2 regions of the Paenibacillus sp. J22R3 genome follow, and region 1 is predicted to be linked to the other one. Evidence: predicted binding sites of a transcription regulator. Region 1 holds the regulator's gene; the other holds the start of a gene.
The links. The regulator LexA, encoded in region 1, represses DNA repair genes until DNA is damaged. The targets are predictions, from matches to a motif close to CGAACATATGTTCG.

Region 1 (3,744 bases):
ACGTGCTTTCTCAGCGATTACGAACCCTACCGTAAATTCGTACAAGCGTCTGGTTCCTGGCTATGAAGCCCCTTGCTATGTGGCTTGGTCTGCAAGCAACCGCAGTCCGATGATCCGTATCCCGGCTTCGCGCGGTCTCAGCACGCGTATCGAAGTTCGTAGTCCAGATCCAGCAGCTAATCCATACCTGGCGCTTGCAGTTATGCTTAAAGCAGGTCTTGATGGTATCCGCAACAAAACTCCGCTGCCGGCTCCGACTGACCGTAATATCTACGTGATGACGGATGAGGAGCGTATCGAAGAGGGCATCCCTACCTTGCCGGATGACCTGAAAGAAGCATTGACTGAGCTGCTTCGCAGCGAAGTTATTTGTGAAGCGCTTGGCGATCACGCGCTTGCCCATTTCTATGAGCTTAAAGAAATCGAGTGGGATATGTACCGCACGCAAATCCACGAGTGGGAACGCGATCAGTACTTGACGCTCTACTAGAACCGAAGAAACCCTTGATGCCGTATGGTATCAAGGGTTTTTTGTGTCTTCGAGTATTAGTGCTTCCGCACTTGTACCTCTGCTTTCGCATACGATGCCACAATAGCCATTCGATTCATGAAGGAGGCAGCGTATGTGAAGAAGCAAGCGGCGACAAAAGAGGAGAAACGGTTTCGACTCACCGGAGCGATATTATCCCATGTAGCAGCAACTATGGTGCCATTCTTAAGGAAGATCGTACTGAACTATTCCTATGCCCTGAAATGGTCCAAGGCTATTCGCGGCGCGGATTTAGATACCTTATCCGCTCTATTTAAGTCGGTTGTGCCTTCTGCTAAATTAAATGGGTTCTCTACGAATGCCATAGGTTACTTCTTTGATTTTGAGTTCCCTGAACCAGTTCTTCAATATTCCATCGGAACGACGATTCCGCCCGGAACGACCCAATTCACATTCTCAACCCCGATTCATCGAGCTATTGCAAGAGCAATTCTGCCTTTCTATAAAGCGCTTCGTTCCTCTTCAACATACGCAGCTGCTGTTGCGGCTGCCGTGAACAATAATAATCGAACACGATTGGCAGCCTTGATTCGACAAAAAGTAACAGCATGCGCGCTTAAATCGATAGCAATTGATTTCTCCGGCATAGCCTTAAGCTTCAAATACAAGAGAAGTAAATTCACCTATCGTCATTTGTTATTCCGCGAAATCGTAGGTTAGCTGACATAATGGAGGTACATCGGCGTTGCGTGACGGGTGACAGAAAAAGGGGCATTTCCTGACGCTGCTGCAGCGAGAAGAAATGCCCCTTATCATTTGTTTGTTAGTGGATGTCGCGGAAAAGCCCGATGACTTTACCGAGAATGGAGACGTTACGCAGACGGATCGGTTCCATCGTGGAATTCTCCGGCTGCAGACGGATATGATCCTTCTCTTTATAGAAGGTCTTAACAGTTGCTTCGTCTTCTTCTGTCATCGCAACGACGATATCGCCGTTGGAAGCGGTTTGCTGTTGGCGGACAATGACGTAATCGCCGTTATGAATGCCTGCTTCGATCATACTTTCACCGACAACGTTCAGGATGAATACATTGTGGTCGCCAACCCTGTCAGCCGGAAGGGGGAAGTAATCCTCGATGTTCTCTGTTGCAGTAATCGGTACACCGGCAGTTACCTTACCTACCACAGGAACCTTAGCAATGGAAAGCGGGAATGGAATCTCGTTGTCTTCGCCGTCCAAGATCTCAATTGCGCGAGGTTTAGTTGGGTCACGGCGAATAAGGCCTTTCTTCTCCAGGCGATCAAGATGGCCATGGACTGTAGAGCTGGAAGCGAGTCCGACCGCTTCACCGATCTCGCGAACGGAAGGCGGATAACCTTTCTCGCGAACTTCCGTCTTAATGAATTCTAGTATCGCCTGCTGGCGGTTTGAAAGTTTCGACACCGGAATCACTCCAAAGTTTCATTTGTGTCAAATTATAACACAGAACCGGAGTTCGTACAAACATAAGTTCGAGAAACACAGGTTCGCATATTTTTACGAACAAATGTTCCAAAAACGCTTGACCACAAACAAACGTTCGTGTTATTCTTGATTTATCAAATAGAACAAACGTTTGGGGTGCTGGAGAATGATGACAACGATGTCCACTTACTCTTCTAATTATAAAGGTGAAGCTCGCAATACACGGAATACTCGCGCTGTGAAGCGTACTTGGCAAGAGAGAAGAACAGAACGCCTATTAATGAGACTAGCCGCAGCAACACTGTTCTTCGTACTGCTGTTCACAGGACTCTCACTGATGACAAGCCAAGCGAACAGTGAATATCCTGCAGCGCCAACTGCTTCGGAACAGATTGTAGTTGTTGGCTCAGGTGACACACTATGGAACATCGCTAGCAGTATTCGTAAGGAAGGCGAAGATATTCGTCATGTTGTTTTTAACTTGAAACAACGGAACAACTTAACCTCCAGCTCGCTGCAAGCCGGACAATCCTTAATTATCCCTGTTGAATAACTGGGCTCGCCGAAACAGCTTCAATAGAATCAATACATACTTACAAGAATGATCCATAGGAATCTACATTCAGAAGTCTGAGTCTCTATTGCTCAGGCTTTTTTTATTTCTGGCGGCATAACGTAATTATAAGGTGCACCCGAGGTGGAAAGAGGATGGAGAAGACAAGTGAAAACAAGCCTCAGAGAGGGCCATTTCGCCTTGACAATGGGCAATTAAAAATGTCAAAGTAAAGAATGACATGTTGGCCGAATCAGGGAAGGAGCTTATTTGAAATGGAAAAGATTATCGCCCGTATTAATGAACTATCCAGAAAGAACAAAACCGTAGGGTTGTCGCCGGAGGAACTGGTCGAACGCGACGAGCTTCGCCGTCTATACCTTGAGAATTTCAAGAATAACTTCCGGAATCAACTCGATACCATTAAATATGTGGAAGATGAAGAGAACGGGGAAGATACGATCAAGCATTAGCAGCAGTCTATTTGAAGGAGGACATGTAGCATGCAATATCGTTTACTTGGCCGAAGCGGTTTAGCCGTATCGGAGCTTTGCTTAGGTACAATGACGTTCGGTAATACGACAAGCGAGACGGATTCCATAGAGATGATGAATCGTTTCTTCGAGAAAGGCGGCAATTTCCTTGATACTGCGAACGTGTATGTATCCGGCCGCTCTGAAGAGATTGTAGGTAAAGCGATCAAAGATCGACGTTCAGAAGTCGTGCTCGCAACGAAAGTGAGATTCGCGACTGCGAATCACCCAAACGGCGTCGGTGTTTCAAGAAAGCATATTATGGATGCCGTCGAAGCAAGCTTGAAGAGACTTGATACCGACTATATCGACCTCTATCAAGTGCATGTGTGGGATCACGCAACACCGATTGAAGAGACGCTTCGCGCTCTTGATGATCTGGTTACTTCAGGAAAAGTTCGTTATATCGGCTGTTCCAATTTCTTCGCCTGGCAGCTTATGAAGTCGTTGTCCACCAGCGATTGGAATCGTTATGTCCGATTCATCTCCATTCAACCGCAATACAGCTTAGTCAGTCGTGAAATGGACCGCGAAATGTTATCCTTATGCTTGGAAGAGAATGTAGGAATTATCCCATGGGCACCGCTAGGCGGAGGCTTTCTGACAGGCAGATATACGCAAGAAGAGCCTGTAAGTGGAAGATTAACGTCCAAGCAAGGCGAGAGCTCCTGGGCAGTTCGTGCTAACGAGGGTAATTTCGCAG
Region 2 (3,744 bases), on a different contig from region 1:
TGGCATCATCGATACGATCTTCTTCAATGACTTTAATTTGCTGCTCCCGTAATTCTCTTCTCACTTTAACCAAATCCGCATGGATCACATCCAGTAATGCGTTTGCTGAAGCCATATATAAACCTTTGAGGGAATGTTTCGATCGCTCGATTTCTTGACGATTCTTCTCAATGACACTCATTAAGATGGGCAGCAGGACAGACTCCCGTACAAGCTTCAAGGTTTCTTGAGACAACTGCTGCGCAGGTGTTTTGTTGGCAGCTGTTTGCTCATTGTACTGCTCTCGGTGTTCCGGTGATACGAACTTCGTTTCCCAGCGTCCATTGCCAGACAGAAACTTGCTCATTTGTAGTGCCCTCCAATCTTCTGAGCTCGCTCGCGCGCCTGACCTGATTCAAGTAAAGAAGAGGCGCTTAATAGTGCAGCCTCGCCGTAGCGATCTTTAATCATGTCCTTTGCTGCAGCCAGGTTACGTTTGCGCGGCAGGTCTTCAAATAAATCGAGCTGGTAGACGCTGTTGTCGCTTAACTGTGACAGATCAACGGCGAGATGTGTCAGTGGGTTGCCATCCCAGTATTTCAGGAACAAGGAATGTGCAGTCTTAATAATCTGATGCTCTAAGCAGCTGGGGTCGTCGAGTGTAGTTTGCCGGCTGAAACCGCTGGATGAAACGCCGTTCGTCGTCCCGGCACTTACCGTAATGGTACGTCCCTGATACTTATAGTGCCGGCTCGTTCGGCATACCTCGATGACAAGCTCCAGCAGCAGCGGCTCGATGTCTTCTAACGATTGATACCTCCTCCAAGGCAGCGCTCGACCTCGGGTGACTGACTTTGGCGTTCCGAAGGCTTTGGTAACTACGGGACTAGGATCTATGCCTCTTGCCGTCTGCCAATAGTAGGTTGCTTTAATGTCACTTTGTTTCCCCATCCGGATGCGCATGCGCTGCTTTACTTCGTGCAATTCAAGCTTTGCGAGATCGCCGATTGTGTAGATTCCCATTCGAGCAAAGTGAGTCGTCATTTTGCCGGCAACCATGAACATCTTGTCTATCGTAAGCGGCCATAAATCAGAGCTGATATTGTCATTCGATAATGTGAAAATACCGTCAGGATTCTTCTTGGCAAAATTATCCGTAGCCATCTTCGCGAGTATCTTGGTCGGACCAATGCCTACACGAGTCCATACGCCGGTAGAGAGGAGGACGCTGGACTGCATTTGATGCGCGATCTCAATGGGAGAGCCAAACAAATTCATGGAACCCGTAATATCTATAAATTGCTCGTCAATACTGAAGGGTTCGACCAAGTCCGTGAATTCTTTATAAATCTGCGATATCAAGAGCGAAACCGTGATATACATCTGCATTCGAGGACGTATGACAACGATTTGTGGACATTTATTAACCGCCTCACCTAAACGCATAGCGGTAGAAACACCTTGCGCCTTCGCGATCGGACAGGCAGCGAGGACGATACCGCTGCGCCGATCAGGGTCTGCCGCCACAACTACGGGCTTATCTGCATATTGCGTATGTGTGGCCTTCTCTACGCTGGCATAGAAGCTCTGGCAGTCCGCGAGCATGATTACCCGATCTTTACCCCGCATGTCGGATCACCGGGTCTACAGCTTCGTATATAATCACGACCGTCTTGCCGACATACTTACGGAGTGTTGTAGTTGGCATTATTGTCACCTCGATTACGAACGTTTGTTCTTATAATATATACGAATATGCGTTCGTTATGCAATGGGTGAATGTAAATGGAGAATTTTACAAATCGATGTATGCTTGTTCCGAATGATTGTTGTATCATGAATTGAGGTGATTAATCAGGAATGGTCATCAAATCGATTCAGACCAATTATCATAGCTACCTAAGCGAGATAAAGGGCGATATGGACCCGATCATCAAAACAATGAGAAACCAAAATGGAGAGAGATGGCGCGGCAAGGCTTGGAAGGGGCCGGTGAAAACGGTTAGCGGTTATTTCAAGCAGGCTAAACTGATTAAAGGGATCTCCTGGACCACGCTGCCCATAATCGGACCTATCGCGGCCGGAGTTTCAGCAGGGAACTACGCGCAGCTTCCGCTCTGGATCGGTATATTGTCCGCAATAGTGCTCATTCTCGTCATCTACTATTTTCTCGTCCAAGCCTACATCAATAAGATGGCTGCAATCGGACAGCCTGAGTTTCATGTAGAAGCTTTCAAAGCCAAACGTCCGCGCGAGTACGAACAGGTATGGGCCCCTTTTGTGAAGAAGGATGACTTTACCTTTGATGGTTTATATACGCTTGTAAATGCCTTATTCAGCCAGAATGATCAAGATTCCTCCGGCGTCGCTTACGTAGTCGCCTACTCGCAAAGCCAGCATGACTTCATGCAGTCCAGCATTGCTGAGCTGAAGTCCACGATAACCGAGCAGGAAGCGGCAATCGCTATGCTGAAGGATGAATTGGTAGAGTCGGATAGTGCGGTTTACACGTTAACGAAGGTTGTTAAGGCCATAACGGAGAATCAATATCGATACGTGAATGATGCGCTCGCCTTTACCGATCTGGATTTCGTATCGGGCTTTTCTTTATATCGCCGGGAAGGGAATACCCTTAAACTCATTATGGACAAGGGGACCACTGGGAAGAAAAGAGACCTTGATCTGGATAACGATCATGATTTTGCAGCTGTAGCCGCCGCTAAAGACCAGATGGGACAAGCCTACTCGAATAATCCGTATCCGGGAAGACATGTTGTTTCGTTTCGCATGGACATGCTGGAAGAGGAAACGTGGGTATGGTGTTTTCATTTTGATGACGATGATGAGCATGCCTTGTCTCTGATTTTGGATAATGATATCATAGAGTCAAGACAGATTCGTAGAGTTATCCATGCGTTCTGTCTCACGATCCAGAAACGAATGCTTTCTCAGAAGGAGGTTGACTTGGATGCCGGAGCACAATAATCGGGCTGATTATGCCAGTACGATTCGAGTAGTAGAGGATGTTTCTCAACAATCGATTATTCAGAAGCGCCGAGAACAGCGTGAACAACTGCTGAAACGGATCGGTCAGCTGACTTCCACGACAGAGCAAACCATTGAACGACTTTATCAATTAACCCGATAATCGTAAGGCCTTTTGGTAGAGACCAAGAGGCCTTTTCTGTTTAATAGAGCGATTCCTTGGCAACACTGACTACTATTCTCTCAAGAAGGGTGAATAGTATGAGCAAGAAGAAGATTGTGCCATTTTGTCCGAAGCCCTCTCCTGTCAAAGACCGAACCCAAGAAGAGATTCTAGACAATCGCCGAGCTAAGAGAGAGGCCGAACTCGAGAAATTAAGACGGAAAACGAAGTAAGACGTTTCTAATAAAACCATCATTTCGGTGATCGTACAAATGCCCGATGATCCAACAATGGATCATCGGGCATTTGTTGTTTCATTGGACGGGGGATGGAGCCGCGGAGCTTGCAGAGAGATCAAGCTAATATCTTCAACCAAGCAACGGCCGTCTTTACACCTGAGATCCCGGGCTTGGTGCTCGCGCCGAGAAGCGTACCGTCTAACCGGATCGAGACCGGTATTACCGATGAGGAGGAGTAGGAAGCGCGCCTGTTCTGCTTGAACGCATTTAAAATGGCCAGCGCCCCAAGGACGCTGGCTTTTTGCTTTATCGCTTCCAAGTCTAACGGTTGTGACAGTGGCTATTTGGCCTAAATGTACCCTTTTTATTTTCTAACGG

Region 2: the regulator LexA is predicted to act here: its motif matches at 1,730-1,743, upstream of AC0YN4_RS17255 (DNA polymerase IV).

The regions. Positions count from the first base shown of each region.
Region 1 is NZ_JBWDNS010000001.1:177,148-180,891, forward strand. Features, by position in the region: gene glnA (type I glutamate--ammonia ligase) at 1-490, shown strand, start outside; gene AC0YN4_RS00805 (hypothetical protein) at 626-1,210, shown strand; gene lexA (transcriptional repressor LexA) at 1,314-1,934, opposite strand; gene AC0YN4_RS00815 (LysM peptidoglycan-binding domain-containing protein) at 2,122-2,508, shown strand; gene AC0YN4_RS00820 (DUF896 domain-containing protein) at 2,784-2,981, shown strand; gene AC0YN4_RS00825 (aldo/keto reductase) at 3,012-3,744, shown strand, end outside.
Region 2 is NZ_JBWDNS010000003.1:547,419-551,162, reverse strand. Features, by position in the region: gene AC0YN4_RS17260 (YhjD family protein) at 1-346, opposite strand, end outside; gene AC0YN4_RS17255 (DNA polymerase IV) at 343-1,608, opposite strand; gene AC0YN4_RS17250 (hypothetical protein) at 1,921-2,964, shown strand; gene AC0YN4_RS17245 (hypothetical protein) at 2,948-3,127, shown strand; gene AC0YN4_RS17240 (hypothetical protein) at 3,471-3,605, shown strand.